Regions from separate parts of the Virgibacillus sp. 6R genome, predicted to be linked through region 1. Evidence: a T-box and tRNA genes for the amino acid it is inferred to sense, from the RefSeq annotation. Region 1 holds a T-box; the other holds one or more tRNA genes.

Region 1 (5,442 bases):
GTTTGCTCGTATCAAGAAGCGAATAAAACAGTATGCGTTTGTCGATGTTCCAAAAACATTTGCACAATTGTTTAAGCATCAGGAACAACAAAAGGATCTGCCAACGGAATGGAATGATATTGCTGCACAAACGATAAAAAATATTCAGTCCAATATCTTGGGGTGGGAAGACGCAGCGCCATATGCGTACTTTAAAGGCAAACTGCTTGGAGATATGGCGGATCGTTCCGTGCGCTATTTAGTAATAGATGAGGCACAGGATTTTTCCGCTTTTCAATTTGCCTATATTAAGGAGTTGTTTCCACATACGAGAATGACGCTATTAGGGGATGTGAATCAAGCTATTTATAATCCCATATCTAAACAAAATCCATTACTTTTAGATGAAAAAAATGATGTGGAGCGAATTACATTAACGAAAAGCTATCGTCCTACGAAACAGCTTGTCCAATTTACAAGGCATTTCGCCCCTGGTAAAGATGTTATTGAGCCGTTTGAACGAGAAGGAAACAAACCAAAGCTTGTTGATGTAAAAGAAGAAAATCAGCTTGTAGAAGTGCTAATTAATGAGGTACAAGAACTGTTTCAAAAAGGATATGAAACGATAGCGCTCGTTACGAAATCGATACAGGAAAGTAAACAATTATATAAGACATTAAAAGGAAAGATAGATTGTATATTAGTTGATGAAGAGACATACACGTTTACAAAAGGGATTTTAATCATTCCGGTGTATTTAGCAAAAGGCATTGAATTTGATGCGGTAGTTATTCCAGATGCAACAAACAAGCATTATACAAAGGAAGATCAAATCTTATTTTATACAGCTTGTACGCGAGCAATGCATGAATTATCGATAATGGTTACAGGTGAGCCAACCGCCTTTATAAAGGAAACGCCTAAAAACACGTATCAAATGACCGAGATTTAGAGCATGTTTATAACAGATGCAAACGAAAATACGTAAAAAAGATGGGGCGCTGTTAACTTGGCTACTTATCCGTATGAATGAGTAGTCAAGTTTTTTATTAGCTCCGTTTTAAAATAGTGGAAAATTCCTTCTATTACTTATCGCCTATTTCTTGAAACACGTAAGTTATGGAATGAAAAGATATGTACCATCGCTTTTGTAAAATAAATGACTTTACCTGTAAACAAAATGATTGTCGTCGAATGATAAATAGCGATGGTTTTACAAATTGCCTTTCCTCCTACTGTAAATGCAGCGATAACACTTGTTAATAGAACAGAAACAAATATAAAGACGATGGATCCTTCTGAAGTTTGAATTAGTTTTGCTAGTTGGAATACGACAGCTGTAGAGGCTGCACCACTAACAATCCCTGCGATATCACCAACTACATCATTGAATAAACTGGAAAACACAGGTGCTTTTTTGGCGATGAAAGCTGCTTCTTTAGCTCCCTTTACTTTTTTAGCGGCCATGGCATGAAAATGCTTCTCTTTTGAGGTAGCAGCAGCAAGACCAACTGTATCTCCAATAATCCCTATCATTATAAACACTAATACGATAAATAAGCTTAATAATAAACCCGATCCTTCTTGGAATAATGTAGATATCAATGCAAATACAAATGCCATTCCAAATGTGAGCACGCTAATTTTACTACTCCATTGCAACGATTGCCGCATCAGTCTAAACAATTCTTAACCTCCTATTATATCCTCTTTCGCGTTTTGTTAAAGGGGGCTCTTCCGGCTACCACCCCGGAAGAGCAACATGAATTACCTGTACTACCAGCTTTCGTTTATTCCTTAAACTAAAATATTTAATATAAGGAATAAACTTTCACTATAACAAATAAAGTTGCTTATAAGAAACTTATAATATATTTTCCAAAAAATCAAGCATTTTCACTTGCTATTTAAAAATTTTTAAAGCAATTAAACCTGTAGAACATACTACGTTAGTAAAGGACCCTAATCTGTATCTATGATTGTGGTACGCTACGGAAACTTTAAAACTTACGTCAAAAATTCATTTATCCAGCATATAAGGTGCTGTAAGACTTCTACTTGAAGTTGGATAATCTGTACTAACAATAAGTCTAAATGGGAGATAACAGCACCTAAATCCATTTCATAAGAAGCCTTTAGGTTATACCATTACAGTACTAACAATCAGTTGGGGATGCATGAAAACCCCTACGGATTGAAGATTCACTTTATGAAGTATTTTTTTGTTTCCTTTAACTTCTGCTGTTTAGTTTCTATGTCACAAGCTGTTCTATGAACAACGATTCTTGACAACAGATGTGGTTTGTTATAGGGTTACAGTAAGTAAACAAACGGCTACATTCATTGACGAGAACAAGTAAGCATAGTGATGGTTCTACAGAGAGTTGGCATTCTGCTGCAAGCCAATGTTCCATATATGCTGAATATCCTCTCCGAGAAGAAAAGTTGAGGCTATAAGTAGGCTTTTCCGGAATCCTCACCGTTATCACAGAGGCGCGTATGATTGTACGTTGATGAGTGCTGGAGAATATGATGTTTATAAACTCTGGAACCAGGGTGGTAACGCGGGTTATAAGCTCGTCCCTAGAGATGCATAGGGGCGAGCTTTTTTGTATGTAAAAAATGAAAAGGAAGGATAGGCATTGCCTTAGCTTTTGCCAGTCGATTGCTTTTTTGCTGTCTTAGCTTTAAAAATATTTTAAGGAGTGAGCAGTGGTGGAAGATAATAATTTGAAAGAAACCGTGCATGAACGGGAAAAACGAGTAAAAGAGTGGTGGAAAAAACAGGATATATTTCCGAAATCTATTGACCAAAGAGAAGGGAAGGACACGTTTGTTTTTTATGAAGGGCCTCCTACTGCAAATGGGTTACCGCATGCAGGGCATGTGCTTGGCAGAGTGATTAAAGACTTTGTAGCAAGGTACAAGACAATGCAAGGCTTTCAAGTTTTAAGAAAAGCGGGTTGGGATACACATGGCTTACCTGTAGAATTAGGTGTGGAGAAAAAACTCGGAATATCCGGAAAACAGGAGATAGAAAAGTATGGCGTAGAAAAATTTATCGAGGCTTGTAAAGATAGCGTATTTGATTATGAAAAACAGTGGCGAAGATTTACAGAAGCAATCGGCTATTGGGTGGATATGGATGATCCTTATGTAACGCTTGAAAATAATTATATAGAAAGTGTCTGGTATATTTTATCCACTATTCATGAGAAAGGTCTATTGTATCGAGGACATCGTGTAACTCCTTATTGCCCTAGCTGCCAAACATCATTAAGCTCCCATGAAGTTGCACAAGGGTATAAAAATGTAAAAGATCTATCAGTTACTGTAAAATTTCATGTCGCAGGAACAGAAAATGAATTCTTTTTAGGCTGGACAACAACTCCTTGGACTTTGCCGGGAAATATTGCGCTTGCAGTACACCCTGAAATGGACTATGTCAAAGTCAAGTGGAATCAAAGTGTTTATATCGTAGCAGCGAACCGTTTAAAGGCGATCTTTAAAGAGGATTATAAAGTGCTAAGCCAACACAAAGGAAAGGAGTTTGTTGGTCTTTCCTATCAACCTCCTTTTCCCATGTCTAACGTAAAGCGAGGATATCAAGTTATCGCTGCATCATTTGTCACCGATGATAGTGGTACAGGGATAGTACATGTAGCCCCAGCTTATGGGGAGGATGACTATCATGCGGTGAAGCAGAATGAACTCGATTTTATTCATGTTGTTGATCAGGCTGGAAGATATACGGAAGACATGCCTTCTCTTAGAGGACAATTAGCAAAGCAGAGTGATGTTGCAATTATTAAAATGTTGGTTGAAAAAGACCTACTGTTTGCGAAGGAAAAATATGAGCATAGCTATCCGCATTGCTGGCGTTGTGATTCTCCACTGCTTTATTATGCAATGGAAGGCTGGTTTATTCGAACCACAGCTATCAAAGATACGATCTTAAAAAATAATGAAATGATTGAATGGCATCCAGAACATATGAAGCATGGTCGCTTCGGAAAGTTTCTTGAAAATATGGTCGATTGGAATTTAGGCAGAAATCGTTATTGGGGCACTCCGTTAAATGTATGGATTTGTAAAGACTGTGGTCATCAAGTAGTTCCAAATAGCATTAAACAGCTAAAAGCATATGCCAAAGGTGATTTTCCTAAACAGCTTGAGCTGCACAAACCTTATGTAGATAAAATTGTTCTCAACTGTCCGAACTGCCAAGGTGATATGCATCGAACAAAAGAGGTTATTGATGTCTGGTTTGATAGTGGCTCCATGCCGTTTGCACAATATCACTATCCCTTTGAGAATAAGGAGCTGTTTGAAAAGCAATTTCCAGCTGATGTAATTGCTGAAGGTGTAGATCAAACAAGAGGCTGGTTTTACAGTCTATTAACGGTTGCTTCCTTGTTTGTGGGAAAACCTTCTTATAAAAGAGTTCTATCTTTAGGACATATTTTAGATGAAGACGGTAAAAAAATGTCCAAAAGCAAAGGGAATGTTATTGATCCAATGCAGCTAGTGGAAACGTATAGCGCAGACGCGCTCCGATGGGCTTTATTGGCCGATAGTGCACCATGGAATAATAAGCATTTCTCTGCAAAACTAGTTGCCCAAGCAAAATCAAAACTGGTTGACAGATGGCAAAATGTGTACGCTTTTTATGCCATGTATGCTAAGATTGATCAATTTAATTCACAACAGCATGGTAAAGGAAAGCAAACATTGTTGGATAAATGGATTTTGTCTCGGCAACAGACGGTAGTGAATCAGGTCAATTGCTATTTAGATGACTATGATTTTACTTCGGCTGCTAAAGTCTTAGCCGAGCTTGTAGATCAAGTAAGTAACTGGTATATCCGCCGTTCTCGTGACCGGTTTTGGAGTGAAGGAATGGAAGATGAAAAATTGGCTGCTTACCATACACTAAGAGAAGTATTACTAACAACTAGTAAGCTACTTGCGCCATTTATTCCATTCATTACAGAGGATATTCATGTAAAGCTTACTGGGAACAGTGTTCATTTAGCTGATTTTCCTAACTCTAATGAAACGGTTATAGATGAACAGCTTGAGCAGGAGATGGAAGGGGTTCTTCAAGTTGTAGAACTTGCACGGCATGCCCGCAACTTATCCAAAATCAAGACCAAGCAACCACTATCATCATTAACTGTTATAGGAAATAAGGAAGCTGTTCTGTATTTAAGAAAATATGCTGCCATTATCAAAGATGAAATCAATGTCAAACACGTCTATCTATGCGATGATATAGAAGATGAAGTGCGTTATGAAGTCAAATTGAACTTTTCTACAGCTGGCCCAAAATTAGGAAAGCGGACAGGACTTGTGCAAAAACAACTACAACAGTTGTCGGATCAAGCTATTGCTGGCATGGTAAAAGGGGATCGCAGATTAACTTTACCGTCAGGAGAAACGGTACAGCTCGATGAAGAAGAT
Region 2 (5,442 bases), 1.4 Mb from region 1:
GGGCTGTTTCCGTTTCGCTCGCCGCTACTTGGGAAATCGCATTTGCTTTCTCTTCCTCCGGGTACTGAGATGTTTCAGTTCCCCGGGTATGCCTCTTCTATCCTATGAATTCAGATAAAAGTACTACTCCATTACGAGCAGTGGGTTCCCCCATTCGGAAATTCCCGGATCGACGTCTACTTACGACTCCCCGGGACATATCGGTGTTAGTCCCGTCCTTCTTCGGCTCCTAGTGCCAAGGCATCCACCGTGCGCCCTTATTCACTTAACTAACTTTCTATTTATGAATAAGCATATTACTTTTCAGCTTTTGGTTTTCTAGCTTCAGCTCATAGCAATAGCATGACTTCCTTCCTCTCCATACGATAAGTCAACATCGATTCACTTGCGTTCACCGTGTTCCTTTATCTCCTTCGAGTCAGTCCAGTCTGTACATCGCTACACATTCGCTTCCGCTTTTAGTTTGATGTCGTTGTTACTCTTATTTAGTTTTCAAGGTACAAAGTTTCTACAGGATGTCGTGACTTCTGTGTTCGTCACAGGACGTGACGGATTTTAACAGAAAATCCTTTTATCCTTGAGAGGTATAATTTACTCTCTCAAAACTGAACCAAACAACCAAGTATGTCTTCCGCATAGTCTAGCTTCAACGTTCAAACAACGCCAAAGCTTCCTATCTATTCCTTAGAAAGGAGGTGATCCAGCCGCACCTTCCGATACGGCTACCTTGTTACGACTTCACCCCAATCATTGGTCCCACCTTCGGCGGCTGGCTCCAAAAGGTTACCTCACCGACTTCGGGTGTTACCAACTCTCGTGGTGTGACGGGCGGTGTGTACAAGACCCGGGAACGTATTCACCGCGGCATGCTGATCCGCGATTACTAGCGATTCCGGCTTCATGCAGGCGAGTTGCAGCCTGCAATCCGAACTGAGAATGGTTTTATGGGATTTGCTTGGCCTCGCGGCTTCGCTGCCCTTTGTTCCATCCATTGTAGCACGTGTGTAGCCCAGGTCATAAGGGGCATGATGATTTGACGTCATCCCCACCTTCCTCCGGTTTGTCACCGGCAGTCACCTTAGAGTGCCCAACTAAATGCTGGCAACTAAGATCAAGGGTTGCGCTCGTTGCGGGACTTAACCCAACATCTCACGACACGAGCTGACGACAACCATGCACCACCTGTCACTCTGTCCCCGAAGGGAACTCCCTATCTCTAGGGGCGTCAGAGGATGTCAAGACCTGGTAAGGTTCTTCGCGTTGCTTCGAATTAAACCACATGCTCCACCGCTTGTGCGGGTCCCCGTCAATTCTTTTGAGTTTCAGCCTTGCGGCCGTACTCCCCAGGCGGAGTGCTTAATGCGTTAACTTCAGCACTAAGGGGCGGAAACCCCCTAACACCTAGCACTCATCGTTTACGGCGTGGACTACCAGGGTATCTAATCCTGTTCGCTACCCACGCTTTCGCACCTCAGCGTCAGTTACAGACCAGAGAGTCGCCTTCGCCACTGGTGTTCCTCCACATCTCTACGCATTTCACCGCTACACGTGGAATTCCACTCTCCTCTTCTGTACTCAAGTCCCCCAGTTTCCAATGGCCCTCCACGGTTAAGCCGTGGGCTTTCACATCAGACTTAAAGGACCGCCTGCGCGCGCTTTACGCCCAATAATTCCGGACAACGCTTGCCCCCTACGTATTACCGCGGCTGCTGGCACGTAGTTAGCCGGGGCTTTCTGGTTAGGTACCGTCAAGGTGCCAACCTATTCGAATGGCACTTGTTCTTCCCTAACAACAGAGTTTTACGATCCGAAAACCTTCATCACTCACGCGGCGTTGCTCCGTCAGACTTTCGTCCATTGCGGAAGATTCCCTACTGCTGCCTCCCGTAGGAGTCTGGGCCGTGTCTCAGTCCCAGTGTGGCCGATCACCCTCTCAGGTCGGCTACGCATCGTCGCCTTGGTGAGCTTTTATCTCACCAACTAGCTAATGCGCCGCGGGCCCATCTGTAAGTGACAGCATATGCCGCCTTTCAACATCTCGTCATGCGACGATATGTATCATCCGGTATTAGCCCCGGTTTCCCGGAGTTATCCCAGTCTTACAGGTAGGTTGCCCACGTGTTACTCACCCGTCCGCCGCTCGTTCCACAAGCGTCACCCCCGAAGGAGATCTGCTTGCTTCCCGCGCTCGACTTGCATGTATTAGGCACGCCGCCAGCGTTCGTCCTGAGCCAAGATCAAACTCTCCATAGAAAACTCACTTTTGGTGTTTACAAAAGCGAAGTTGCACTTGTGCAAATAAGTAACGTGTTACTCATTTGCCATAAAAGTTTGTGATGATGAACACCGTTCTTCATCATTCTTAGCTTCTTCCGAGATTGCTCTCGGTCGATTTTTTAAAAGAAAAACAGAGATTGCTTTTCTTGACATACTGGTTGTTTTGTTCAGTTTTCAAAGAGCAAATTTGTTAATTGCTTTTAATGAAGCAACTTTTATATCATACCATCCTCAAAAGAGAATGTCAACAACTTTTTCGAAGAAATTTATTATAAACTATTTCATCAAAACAAACTGCTTACGTTGTTGCAACTTCATTTGCTGTTTCAGCAAATGGGCCTGAGTGGACTTGAACCACCGACCTCACGCTTATCAGGCGTGCGCTCTAACCAACTGAGCTACAGGCCCATAAATCATATATGGAGCGGGTGAAGGGAATCGAACCCTCGTCATCAGCTTGGAAGGCTGAGGTTTTACCATTAAACTACACCCGCTTATAAAACTATCCGATGGTCGGGAAGACAGGATTTGAACCTGCGACCCCATGGTCCCAAACCATGTGCTCTACCAAGCTGAGCTACTTCCCGTATAATGGCGCGCCCGAGAGGAGTCGAACCCCTAACCTTTTGATCCGTAGTCAAACGCTCTATCCAATTGAGCTACGGGCGCTAATGAACAATATAGCTGATTTGAAATGCGGTCGAGAGGACTTGAACCTCCACGGGTTATTCACCCACTAGGCCCTCAACCTAGCGCGTCTGCCATTCCGCCACGACCGCGACTTAAAAAAGTAAAAAATAAAAGGCTGTGTTTGTGTTTCACAGCTTTATCTAAAAGTCTTGATATTATTAATGAGAATAATCATTGGAATCTCGCTAAAAATTTATCATTCGTGACTTCTTTTAAATAAAGCTATTGTTATCTATCTGTAATTATGCGGGTGGAGGGAGTTGAACCCCCACGTCCGAAGACACTAGATCCTAAGTCTAGCGCGTCTGCCAATTCCGCCACACCCGCAATGCAGTATTGTTAATGGTGAGCCATGGAGGATTCGAACCTCCGACCCTCTGATTAAAAGTCAGATGCTCTACCGACTGAGCTAATGGCTCCTATTTATCATTCAAACATTTTAAGTTCTTATAATAGCTTGTATAACCTGATCCTTGGTGAAAGATGCAAGTAACTTCCATTTCTATCATTACTCGCGACTTGTACGTTTTAAGAATCAAAAAATGGCTGGGCTACTAGGATTCGAACCTAGGATACACGGGATCAAAACCCGATGCCTTACCGCTTGGCTATAGCCCAACAATGGCGGTCCGGACGGGACTCGAACCCGCGACCTCCTGCGTGACAGGCAGGCATTCTAACCAACTGAACTACCGGACCCGACCTATTCATTTTTTTAAAATGACCCGTACGGGATTCGAACCCGTGTTACCGCCGTGAAAGGGCGGTGTCTTAACCGCTTGACCAACGGGCCACGAAATGGCGGAGAAGGAGGGATTTGAACCCTCGCGCCGCTTACGCGACCTACACCCTTAGCAGGGGCGCCTCTTCAGCCACTTGAGTACTTCTCCAAGTATGGCTCCACAGGTAGGATTCGAACCTACGACCGATCGGTTAACAGCCGATTGCTCTACCACTGAGCTACTGTGGAATTTTTTTAATCAAGAATAGCAACGAGAAATATAGTACAATAATTTTCGATAAATGTCAATAGGTTAAAACCATTTTATTGTAGGAAATTTTTCTTGTTGCAACTAATATGTAATTGACAGCTTATTTAATTTACCATGAATGACAAAAATCGTCAATAGATTATTCTACTTTCTCTTATTTATTTTGTATTTCACGTATATAAGTCTTTGCCCCCTGTCGTCTCTATAATAAGAATAGCTTTCCTTTACACTTACCACATCTGTACTTTTTTATATCCACCTTCCTCTGTCGTTTAAACGTTTGATTACATGACTCGCAAATATATGTATACTTATGTCTTTGCTGAGAAGGTAACGGAGTGCAATATCTAGGAGAATTAGTTGCACGCATTAATTCTTTAAATGATTTATCTTGATGCTTATACCCTTTTCCTTCAATATGAAGATGGTAATGACAAAGTTCATGTTTAATAATTCCTATAAACTCTGCTTCTCCTGCTTCTTCCAAATATCTTGGATTTAATTCAATAATCTTTTTAACAGGAATATATCTCCCACCTGTTGTCCTTAGTCGATCATTAAATATTACCTTATGCATGAACGGCTTGTTAAAGTAAGTTAAGGATATATCATTTACCCAATGATGGAGTTCTTTATCACTTATTAGCGGCATTTGAAAAACCCCCTCCTTTTTTCACAACATTATCATACACATATTTTTGCACGTAATCAACATCCGCAAATTATTTATAATGATTTTAATTAAATATTGATTTTTGTTTAATTTGTATTATAATATAAGTATCATTTAATTTTACTTAAGGGGAGGAATTAGTTTGAATAAAAGAAATAGGATGACAACTGCAGCAGGCGCTCCCGTCGCTGACAACCAAAATTCCATCACAGCTGGACAGCATGGTCCAACTTTAATACAAGATTTTCACTTACTAGAAAAGCTGGCTCATTTTAATAGAGAAAGGATTCCTGAACGTATTGTTCACGCCAAAGGAACTGGTGCATATGGATATTTCGAAGTTACAAACGACGAAATTGCTAATTACACGAAAGCTGATTTCCTTAGTGAAGCAGGTAAACGCACAGATATGTTTATTCGTTTTTCTACCGTTGCAGGGGAACTCGGTTCGGCTGATACTGTCCGTGACCCACGTGGCTTTGCAGTTAAATTTTATACAAATGAAGGAAATTATGACTTAGTTGGAAATAACACACCTATCTTTTTCATAAGAGATGCAATTAAATTTCCTGACTTTATTCATACACAAAAACGGAATCCTAAAACGCATTTAAAAGATAAAGATATGGTCTGGGATTTCTGGTCACTATCACCTGAATCACTTCATCAAATCACGTACCTACACGGTGATCGTGGAATTCCTGCCACGTTCAGACATATGAATGGGTATGGGAGTCATACATTTAAGTGGGTTAATAAAGGCGGAGAGGCATTCTGGGTGAAGTATCATTTTATTAGTGAACAGGGTGT

What was found. The T-box of region 1 lies ahead of ileS (isoleucine--tRNA ligase). A T-box ahead of a tRNA ligase gene usually reads a tRNA of that ligase, here a tRNA-Ile.
Region 2: it has a tRNA-Ile gene. The T-box ahead of ileS (isoleucine--tRNA ligase) is inferred to sense a tRNA for this amino acid. The anticodon was not compared.

What each region holds. Positions count from the first base shown of each region.
Region 1 is NZ_CP017762.1:3,002,770-3,008,211, forward strand. Features, by position in the region: gene helD (RNA polymerase recycling motor HelD) at 1-931, shown strand, start outside; gene BKP57_RS13835 (hypothetical protein) at 1,069-1,665, opposite strand; T-box leader at 2,314-2,567, shown strand; gene ileS (isoleucine--tRNA ligase) at 2,710-5,442, shown strand, end outside.
Region 2 is NZ_CP017762.1:1,607,918-1,613,359, forward strand. Features, by position in the region: rRNA gene BKP57_RS07305 (23S ribosomal RNA) at 1-271, opposite strand, end outside; rRNA gene BKP57_RS07310 (16S ribosomal RNA) at 689-2,253, opposite strand; tRNA gene BKP57_RS07315 (tRNA-Ile) at 2,612-2,685, opposite strand; tRNA gene BKP57_RS07320 (tRNA-Gly) at 2,698-2,771, opposite strand; tRNA gene BKP57_RS07325 (tRNA-Pro) at 2,788-2,864, opposite strand; tRNA gene BKP57_RS07330 (tRNA-Arg) at 2,870-2,946, opposite strand; tRNA gene BKP57_RS07335 (tRNA-Leu) at 2,973-3,056, opposite strand; tRNA gene BKP57_RS07340 (tRNA-Leu) at 3,213-3,294, opposite strand; tRNA gene BKP57_RS07345 (tRNA-Lys) at 3,311-3,386, opposite strand; tRNA gene BKP57_RS07350 (tRNA-Gln) at 3,511-3,585, opposite strand; tRNA gene BKP57_RS07355 (tRNA-Asp) at 3,590-3,666, opposite strand; tRNA gene BKP57_RS07360 (tRNA-Glu) at 3,689-3,760, opposite strand; tRNA gene BKP57_RS07365 (tRNA-Ser) at 3,767-3,857, opposite strand; tRNA gene BKP57_RS07370 (tRNA-Asn) at 3,863-3,937, opposite strand; gene BKP57_RS07375 (SprT family protein) at 4,162-4,611, opposite strand; gene BKP57_RS07380 (catalase) at 4,793-5,442, shown strand, end outside.